One region of the Denitratisoma sp. DHT3 genome, then DNA from elsewhere that is predicted to be linked to it. Evidence: riboswitches for the same ligand, from Rfam matches in the RefSeq annotation. Region 1 holds a riboswitch; the other holds the start of a gene.
What was found. A riboswitch is a leader RNA that binds a small molecule or an ion and turns the genes downstream of it on or off. The one in region 1 is predicted to bind cobalamin.

Region 1 (4,995 bases):
CCAACTGACGGGTGTACCCGATTCGATGTCTTTGATTATCTGGACCAGTTCACCCAGCACCTATCCCAGGTACGCGGCATCATTTCGGTTACGTCGCTCTCGACCCTAACGAAAACCGCCAATGCTCTACTCAACGAGGGCAACCCGAAAATGCTGGCCTTGCCCAGGGACAGTCGTGCCTTGCAGGCCGCCCTGGGCTTCCTGCCCGAGTCTTCCGGTTTGCTTGACCGCACTTGTACCATGATGGCCACCAATCTCCATCTGACCGACCATCGAGCAGAAACCATCCAGACGGTGATTAATACAATCAAGTCATTTCGCAAGAACTATCCCCCTCCCGACTCCAGAATCCAGGTACTGCTTGCCTCCGGGAATGTCGGCATCATGGCTGCCATTAACGAGGAAATCGAGGCAAGGGAATTCCAGATGATGGTGCTGGTCTATACCGGCATTTCCCTTCTGGTGCTACTCGCCTATCGCGACTGGCGAGCCATTCTTGTCTGCTGCTTGCCGCTGACCCTGGCAACCTTCCTCGGCTACGTTTTCATGGAGGCATTGGGCATCGGCCTGACTGTAGCGACTCTGCCTGTCATGGTGCTCACCACCGGAATTGGCGTCGACTATGCTTTCTACCTCTACAACCGACTTCTCATCCACCTTTCGCAAAAACTACCCATGAAGCAGGCTGTGGAAGAATCCCTGAACGATGTGGGCATGGCCACGCTCTTCACTGCCATCACCCTTTCTCTCGGAGTGTCCACCTGGATTTTCTCTCCACTGAAATTCCAGGCCGACATGGGTGCCCTCCTCACTTTCATGTTCATGACAAACATGGTCTTGGTCATAACAGTGATGCCTGCCTTCGTCGCAATTCTGGAAAAAGTATCCAATCGCAACGATTTACCTTCGGCAACCTTTGCAGCCAGATAAATCATGCCTCACTTTGTTTTACTGATCCCCCTCCTCCTCGGCATCCATTTCCCCATAGCGTCCTATGCCGAACAGGTGCCTCCTCAGAGGGCTCCTCACCTCATCACTCCCGAACGTGCATCTGTAATTGCAGCCACCCTGGCGAAGGACCGGATAGTTGCCGTCGGTGATCATGGAATCATTCTGCTGTCAGATGATGGAAAGACATTTCGTCAGGCCAGATCCGTTCCCAGTCGTGCCACTCTGACCAGCGTTTATTTCATTGATGAAAAGTCAGGATGGGCAGCAGGTTACGATGACACGATTCTGATGACCACCGATGGTGGAGAATCCTGGCGCTTGCAGCGGCAAGCGCCAGGGCAGAATAAAGTGTGGCTCTCCCTCCGGTTCGACAGCCCCCGCCACGGCCTGGTAGTGGGACAGTTCGGCCTATTGCTTGAAACCCATGATGGTGGCGCTACATGGCAAGAAAGGCAGCTGGCCCAGAATGAATCAAACCCGCGTCACCTGATGCATATTTTCCCCGGAAAGGACCAACTATTCATCGCCTCTGAGGCTGGCGCCCTATACCGCTCTGAGGATGGAGGCAGAAATTGGCGTCAGATCCAGACCGAATGCCGGGGATCGTTCTGGACTGGACTGGCACTGGATGATGGTGGAATCATCGTGGCTGGCATGCGCGGCAATATTTATCGTAGCGATGACAGAGGCACAAGCTGGAAGAAGGTGCCGAGCGGCACCCAACAGTCTATTACGGCCATCACACAGCGATCGGATGGGATACTGCGACTGGTCGGTACCGGTGGGACCCATCTTTTCAGCACGGATCGGGGACGCAGTTTCTCATCTTCATCCCGCCAGGATCGTACCGACCTGACTACCTTGGTATCGACTCGGCATGGTGATGTTTTGTTCGACCACAAAGGGGTCGTCAAAAACGAACACTAGACTCGGCACCTAAACGAACACCATGAAGAAACACCGCCTATCAGGATAATTTCGAGACAGTGAGCGGTATCTCGCCTGATCATCATCTCATTATAAACTCCGCCCCCAGTGTTCGCGGTGCCTTAAGGCTATGTCTGCCAAGAGGTGAAACGGGAAACAGGTGCAAGACCTGTGCTGCCCCCGCAACGGTAAGGAAGTGAGGGACCGCCCCTCAGCCACTGGGTATTTGCCTGGGAAGGCTGCGGTTCAAGACTTCCGAGCCCGGAGACCGGCCACGGACATCACCATGGAATCGCTACGGGGAAGTAGCGTGTGGCTTATGCCTGTTTCCCCCGAGGATTCCGTTGTCCAATCCACGCCGGCTTGCGGGGACGCAGTCCGGGGAACAGGGAGTCTTCATGCATCGCAGTCATCTGCACGGCGCCCTTGCCGTCGCCATCTGGTCGGCAAGCCAGGGACATGCCGCCGATCTTTCCACCATCATCGTCACCGCCACTCGCCAGGCCCAACATGCGCCCGATGTTCTCGGCGACGTCAACATTCTTACTCGGGAATATCTGGATAAAGCGGGACAGTCCACCCTAAGCGAAGTTCTGGCACGCCAGCCTGGGCTACAAATGTCTGCCAACGGCGGCCCAGGTGCACAAACTGGCATATTCATTCGTGGCGCTGAGGCCCGGCATACGCTGGTACTGGTGGACGGCCTGCGGATCAATTCCGCCACCACCGGCCAGTCAGCACTGGAAAATATCCCCCTGGCAGATATCGAGCGGGTGGAAATCCTGAGAGGCCCCGCATCCTCCCTTTACGGAGCCGATGCATTGGGAGGCGTTATCCAGATATTCACCCGACGTGGTGAGGGCGCTCCCCGCTTCGACGCTTTTGCCGCCATAGGCAGTTTTAACACTCAACAAACCGAGGCCGGCCTGCGGGGCAGCCTCAATACCCTCTCCTACAGCCTACGGATCGGAACCTACGATACTGATGGCATTTCTTCCGCTAGCAGCGCCGTTAAGCTACCACTGAGTTACAACCGGGACCGGGATGGTTTTAGTCAGCGGCATTTCAGCGGCAGTCTCAACTACCGACTGGAAGGACACGATGAGATCGGTCTGTCTCTGCAACAAGCCGATGGTGTCACTCAGTATGACGCAGGCTCGGGCAACTTCAACGACCGGATCGACAAGACTACCGCCAGCTACCAACTGTCCCTGCGCAACCATCTCGGCAAGGATTGGACCAGCTTGATGCGGTTAGGCCGCAGTCTGGATGAAGGTAACACCATCAACGCAACCAACACTTCTCGGTTCCGCACTGTCCAGAAACATTTTCACTGGCAGAATGACGTAGTGCTGCCGCTTGGCATCGCACTCCTAGCCTACGAGCACAACGAGCAGAAGGTCAGTAGCACGACCATCTATCTGGTTAATGAGCGCAACATCGATTCCTACCTGCTGGGCTGGAGCGCCAACCTAGGAAGTCATCGCCTGCAACTCAATTCCCGCCACGACCGTAACTCCCAATTTGGCCGTCAGACTACGGGGCAGATCGGCTACGGCTATCAACTGAGCACAGCCTGGCGGATCAGGACCGCAGTGGGAACCGCTTTCAACGCCCCCACCTTCAATCAACTATATTGGCCCCAGGATCGCTTTGGTGGTGGCAACCCTCGACTGCAACCAGAAAAGGCGCGCAATGCTGAAGTGGGACTGGACTGGGAACAAGAGGGTCAGAAGCTGGGGTTGACCCTGTTTCGCAATCGGGTGCAGAACCTTATCTCAGGCTGGCCACCGGCCAATGTGAATCGAGCCAAACTGGATGGCGCCACCCTGGCTTACGCTGTCAGCTTCAATAGTTGGCAGTTGAATGCCAGCCTGGATCTGCTGGAGGCACGGGATGAGGTGACCCACAAGCGCCTGCCGCGACGCGCTGAGCAACAGCTGCAATTGAGCCTGGGCCGTGATGTCGGCCTGTGGCATCTGGGTGCTGAATGGAGCGATGTGGGGCGTCGTTATGATGACACGGTCAATCGCAGGCCGATGGCAGGCTACAGCGTGCTCAATGCCTATGCCCGTTACCGCCTTGACCCGGAGCTGAGCCTGGAGCTGCGAGCCAACAATATCACTGACCACAAGTATGAGACCGCCTATGGCTATGGCACACCTGGCGCTAATCTGTTCGTCGGCCTGCGCTATGCCATGCGCTGATCACACCACCGTCGGACGCCCGCTAATTTCAACGACTTAATCGAAAGAATCTGATGATGAATTCACTTTCCTGTACCCGTGATCATGGCATTTACCGCGCTAGGCAAGCGGCTATTGCCGCCGTACTGATCTCTCTGATGGTACTCATCCGTGGCCACCATTTCCCCCTTTTGCGCAACATCGTTCCCGGTGCTTCTTGGGCCGTGTTCTTCTTGGCAGGCATGTACCTGAATGCACCCCTGGCCCTGGCCGGCTTTCTCGGCTTGGCGGTCGGGCTGGACTACGCGGCGATCGAGTGGGGCGGTACCAGCGCTTTCTGCGTTTCCCCAGCCTACATCGCCCTACTGCCGGCCTATGCCAGCCTCTGGCTGGCAGGGCGCGGCTATCGGCTGGGGTGGGGCCTGGAACGCATTGCGCATTTCCCCCTGGCGTTTTGCGGCCTGCTCGGCACCCTGGTTTGCGACGTCATTTCCAGTGGTAGCTTCTATCTCTATTCCGGGCATTTTTCCAACCCCAACTGGAGTGAGTATCTGGCCCGCAGCACCCAGTATCTTCCCCGCTGTCTGGTGGCCATGGGCCTCTGGTTGAGCCTGGCGACCCTCATTCACAGCTTGTTGCTGGTACGCCGTCGCAACCCTGTCCATCACTGAGATTCAAGTCATGAACGAGAGTCATAACGAAGCACGCAATCAGCGTCACAGCGCCCGCATGCAGCGCAAAAAAGCGTTAGTGGATCAGCATATCGCCGAAGCCCAGACCGAGCGTGGCGTGCTGGTGGTTAACACCGGCAATGGCAAGGGCAAGTCCTCCTCCGCCTTTGGCGTGGTGGCCAGGGCACTGGGCCACGGCATGAAAGTCGCGGTGATTCAGTTCATCAAGGGCCGCTCCGACACGGGGGAGGAGGCCTTCT
Region 2 (4,995 bases), 1.3 Mb from region 1:
GGACTTCCAGCGAGCCGTGGGCGATGTCGTCGGCCTCCAGGGCCGCCAGCGCCAGGGCGACGCCGATGCCATTGTCGGCTCCCAGGGTGGTGTTCTCGGCGCACAGCCAGCCGTCCTTCAGCACGGGCCGGATCGGATCGCGGAAAAAGTCGTGGCCGCCCCCCGTGTTCTGCTGGCAGACCATGTCGAGGTGGCCCTGCAGCGTGACCATGGGCCGATCCTCCATGCCGGCGGTGGCGGGCTTCCTCAGGATCAGGTTGCCGGTGGCGTCCTCCAGGGCGGCGAGGCCGCGATTTCCCGCCCATGCGCGCAGGTGTCGCCGTAGCGCGCCTTCGTGCTTTGAGACGCGGGGGATCTCGCACAGGGTGGCGAAGTGGCGCCAGACGATGGCGGGTTCGAGGTCGGGGAAGGTCATGGCGGGCGGGCTGCGGATACGCCCGAACCGCCGGGACGGGGTTCGGGCGCGGTTGGGTGCGATTCGGTGTCTGGGCCGGCGCTCAGAGCACCTCGGCGGCGTGGTCGGCCAGGCGCGAACGCTCGCCCCGTTGCAGGGTGATGTGGCCGGAATGGGGCCAGCCCTTGAAACGGTCTACCACGTAGGTGATGCCGGAACTGCCTTCGGTCAGGTAGGGCGTGTCGATCTGGGCGATGTTGCCCAGGCACACCACCTTGGTGGCGGTGCCGGCGCGGGTGATCAGGGTCTTCATCTGCTTGGGGGTGAGGTTCTGGGCTTCGTCGATGATCAGGAACTTGTTGATGAAGGTGCGGCCGCGCATGAAGTTCAGCGACTTGATCTTGATCCGGCTGCGGATCAGGTCCATGGTTGCGGCCCGCCCCCAGTCGCCGCCGTAGCTTCCGCCCTGGGCCGGCTGGCCGGGTTCCTCGTGAGGCCGGTTGAGCACGTCCAGGTTGTCCTCGATGGCGCCCATCCAGGGCGTCATCTTCTCCTCCTCGGAACCGGGCAGGAAGCCGATGTCCTCGCCCACCGGCACCGTGACCCGGGTGATGATGATCTCGGAGAACCGCTTCAGTTCCAGGGTCTGGGTCAGGGCCGCGGCCAGGGTCAGCAGGGTCTTGCCGGTGCCGGCCTGGCCCAGCAGGGTGACGAAGTCGATCTCCGGGTCCATCAGCAGGTTCAGCGCGAAGTTCTGCTCGCGGTTGCGGGCCGTGATGCCCCAGACCGCGTTCTTCTGGTGGCCGTAATCCACCAGGGTCGCCAATTGGGCGCTCTTGCCGCCGCCTTCCTTGACGATGGCGATAAACGGCTTTTCGGTTTCGCCGTCGAGATAGATGAACTCGTTGATCAGCAGTTCGGGGCAGAGGGGGCCATGAATCTGGTAGAGGGTCTTGCCCTCCTCCTTCCATGACTTCATTCCCTGGCCGTGGTTGTCCCAGAAATCGGCGGGCAGTTCCCGGGTGCCTGTGTACAGCAGATCGGTGTCTTCCAGCACCTTGTCGTTGAAGTAGTCCTGCGCGTGGAGGCCCATCGCGCGGGCCTTGATGCGCATGTTGATGTCCTTGGAGACCAGGATCACCGGCCGCTTGGGGAACTTCTGCTGCAGGTACATGACGACGGCCAGGATCTGGTTGTCGCCTTTTGCGGTGGGCAGGGAGGTGGGCAGTACCGTGGCGATCGCCTCGGCCTGGAGGAACAGGCGGCCCGTGGCCAGGCCGCGGGAGGGTTCGCTGAGGTCGATGCCCTTTTCGATGTCGGCCTCGTCGCTGACGATGCCGTCCATGATGCGGCTGGTCTGGCGGGCGTTGCGCGCCACTTCCGACATGCCCTTCTTGTTGTTGTCCAGTTCCTCGAGGGTCATGATGGGCACGTAGATGTCGTGCTCCTCGAAGCGGAAAAGGCTGTTGGGATCGTGCATCAGCACGTTCGTGTCGAGGACGAAGAGCTTGGTGGTCTTGCTGCGCTTGGCGTTCATGGCTGTTCCTGGTGTGGGCACGCATTGCGGATCATAGCGCGACGAGGCGGTGGCTTCGGGCCTCAGATTTTCTCCGCCACCCCGGCCGACTCGAAACTGGCCATCTGGTCGAGGAAGTTGGCGGCGGCCTGGATCAGGGGCAGGGCCAGGGCGGCACCGGTGCCCTCTCCCAGACGCAGGCCCAGGTCGAGCAGGGGACGGGCGTCCAGCGCCTCCAGTTGCAACTGGTGCCCCGGTTCGCCGGAGCGGTGGGCGAACACGCAGTAATCCGTGAGGGCCGGTTGCAGCCGCGCGGCGACCAGCGCGGCCGCGGTGACGATGAAGCCGTCGACCACGATCAGCATCCGCGCTTCGGCCGCGGCCAGCATGGCGCCGACCATCATGGCGATCTCGAAGCCGCCGAACCGGGCCAGGATGGACAGGGGATCGTTGGCGCCCTGATGGCGGCTCGCCGCCGTCGCCAGCAGTTCCTTTTTCCGGGCCAGGCCCAGGTCGTCGAGGCCCGTACCGCGGCCGACGCAGTCGGCGAGCGGCGCGGGCGCCAGGAAATGGGTGAGCAAGGAGGCCGCGGCGGTGTTGCCGATGCCCATCTCGCCGCAGGCCAGCAGGTTGCCGCCCCGGTCGGCCGCCTGCCGTGCCAGCGCCGCACCCCGCGCCAGCGCGGTGGCGCATTGATCCGCGCTCATGGCCGGCGCTTCGAGGTAATTGGCGGTGCCGTGCGCGACTTTCGCATCCACCAGATCCGGGCGGGCGCCGAAGTCGTGGGCCACGCCGGCGTCCACGACCTGCAATTCCCAACCCAACTGCCGGGCGAAGACGTTGATGGCGGCACCGCCGGCGAGGAAGTTTTCCACCATCTGCCAGGTGACGTCCTGGGGGTAGGCCGACACGCCGGCGCGCGCCGCGCCATGGTCGCCGGCGAACACCAGCAGCTGCGGCCGGCGGATGCGGGGGCTGAGGCTGCCTTGGAGCCGGCCCAGTTGCAGGGCCAGGGCTTCGAGGCGGCCGAGCGCGCCCGGCGGCTTGGTCTTGGCGTCGATTTTGCGTTGCAGGGCGGCGTCAAGGCCGGTGTCGAGGCGTGCCAGGTCGGCACGCGGTAGCGCGGTGGAATGCATCCGATTCTCCAGATTCCGGTTCGATCGACGCCGCGCTGACCATGCGCGACGCCGATGAACGCTGAAAGGAATCCTCGATCGCAGGTCTTCTGGCTTCCGGATCATTCGCCTGCCCCGCGCCTTCCCGGGAGAGTGGGCTCTCCCAGTGGCCGATCGTGGATCGTGCGGGCGGCGTCCCCGGTCACAGCGGCGGGCCCGCCACGGATTTCAACCGTGTTCCCTTGACTGTCGAGGTGCTGCAGCGGCGCGGATTATCGGGATTCGTCCCGGCCCTGTCAAAGCGGCCTGGCGGATGTTGTTTCCACCTGGCGGAAAAACATCGTGATTTAATGTAAATTGAGTCACGGCGTGAGTGAAGTGATGCATCCTGTCCGCTGATGATTTTTGTTGGAAACCGAATTCATGATGACCCCCCCTCCTTCCGCCATCAAATGGTGCCCCGAATACGCGACGGGCGTCGCCGACGTCGACGCGCAGCATCGAGTCCTGTTGCAGTGCCTGAACCGGCTCAATCGTCTGGGGGGCGGTGCCGAGGCGGCGGGGAGCGGGCCGTTGCGGAACGCGGTCCGGGATGCGTTGCGGGACCTGAACGAATACGCCGCCTACCACTTTCTCACCGAGGAGGCGCTGTTGCGGGAACATCTACCGACCGAGGCCCGGACCGTCCGGCATATTCTCGCCCATCGTTCGTACTGGTCGAGCATCGCCGATATCCGGATGCGCTTCGAGGCGGGGCTGCCCGACGCCGCCGAGGCGTTGGTGTCCTACCTCAACCGCTGGTGGATCAATCACATTCTGGAGACGGACCAGGACATGGGGCGCGAACTCAAGCTTCGCGGCGTGGGCTGAGGCCTCCATGAGCAAAACCAGTCGCTGGCATCTGAACCTGATCCGCCTCTACCGCAGCCACGGCACACTGCTCACCCTGGGCGCTTTCCTGGTCGTGGCGGTCGTGACCTTTGCGCTGACCTGGGGGGCGATGAAGGCATTTCGGATTCATCTCCTGGCCAGGAGCGAGGAACAGTTGATCGTTCTGACGACCGTCGTCGTGCTGATTTTTGCCGCCCTCCAGGCCTTGTTCAACCGCCTGCTGCTGGGGCGCACGTTCCTCGACTTTTCCGACGAGATAGAGCGCTGGGCGCTGCAGGAGGCGGATCATCTGCGCAACTTCGACACCATCGTCGGACACCTGCGGGACATTTCCACCGTCAACGGGGTGCTTCGCGGGCAACTGGAGGCGGTTACCCGGGAAACGGAAGACGCCGCCTACGCCATCGCCGGCCGCCTCGACCGCATTTACGCCGAATGCAGCCAGCTCTCCAGCGAGGTGAAACGTTCGGTTTCCCATTCCGAAGACCTGGCCGAGCAGTCGGAACAGCAACTGGCGGGGAACCTGGCGGCGCTGGATGCGCTCAAGCGGTACCAGATCGGCCGGCAGGACGAGATCGCCGCCGAGCATCAGCGGGTGCAATCGGTCATCGGCCAGGTCGGTTCATTGTCCCCTTTGGCCGAGTTGATCCGGCAGATATCCAAGCAGACCAATCTGCTGGCGCTGAATGCCACGATCGAGGCGGCGCGGGCGGGCACCGCCGGGCGAGGTTTCGCTGTCGTCGCCGACGAAATCCGCAAGCTTTCGGAACAGACCGATACGGCGGCGGTGAAGATCACCCACGGGATCGCCGCCGTGACGGCCGTGATCCACGATGAACTGGAACAGTCGCTCAGCACGGCCGAGGAAAAGAGCGAAATCGGGCAACTGGAGGACGTTTGCACCCGGCTCGGCGCGATGGGGGAGCGTTTCACCCAGACCACCGATTACCTCCACGCGCTGACCGGGACGCTGGATGCCGCCTCTGCGAAGATCGTCGACGAAGTGATGGAAACCCTGAGTGGATTGCAGTTCCAGGACGTGACGCGGCAGCAGATCGAGCACGTCGGCCAGGCGCTGA

Region 2: it holds a riboswitch for cobalamin, as region 1 does, so the genes downstream of both, cobT (nicotinate-nucleotide--dimethylbenzimidazole phosphoribosyltransferase) here and B9N43_RS10420 (TonB-dependent receptor domain-containing protein) in region 1, are expected to answer to the same signal.

What each region holds. Positions count from the first base shown of each region.
Region 1 is NZ_CP020914.1:2,258,137-2,263,131, reverse strand. It holds gene B9N43_RS10430 (efflux RND transporter permease subunit) at 1-930, shown strand, start outside; gene B9N43_RS10425 (WD40/YVTN/BNR-like repeat-containing protein) at 934-1,878, shown strand; cobalamin riboswitch at 1,977-2,170, shown strand; gene B9N43_RS10420 (TonB-dependent receptor domain-containing protein) at 2,277-4,085, shown strand; gene B9N43_RS10415 (hypothetical protein) at 4,223-4,735, shown strand; gene cobO (cob(I)yrinic acid a,c-diamide adenosyltransferase) at 4,746-4,995, shown strand, end outside.
Region 2 is NZ_CP020914.1:3,594,898-3,599,892, forward strand. It holds gene B9N43_RS16625 (aminoacyl-histidine dipeptidase) at 1-415, opposite strand, end outside; gene B9N43_RS16630 (PhoH family protein) at 498-1,931, opposite strand; gene cobT (nicotinate-nucleotide--dimethylbenzimidazole phosphoribosyltransferase) at 1,994-3,046, opposite strand; cobalamin riboswitch at 3,109-3,313, opposite strand; gene B9N43_RS16640 (bacteriohemerythrin) at 3,449-3,895, shown strand; gene B9N43_RS16645 (methyl-accepting chemotaxis protein) at 3,903-4,995, shown strand, end outside.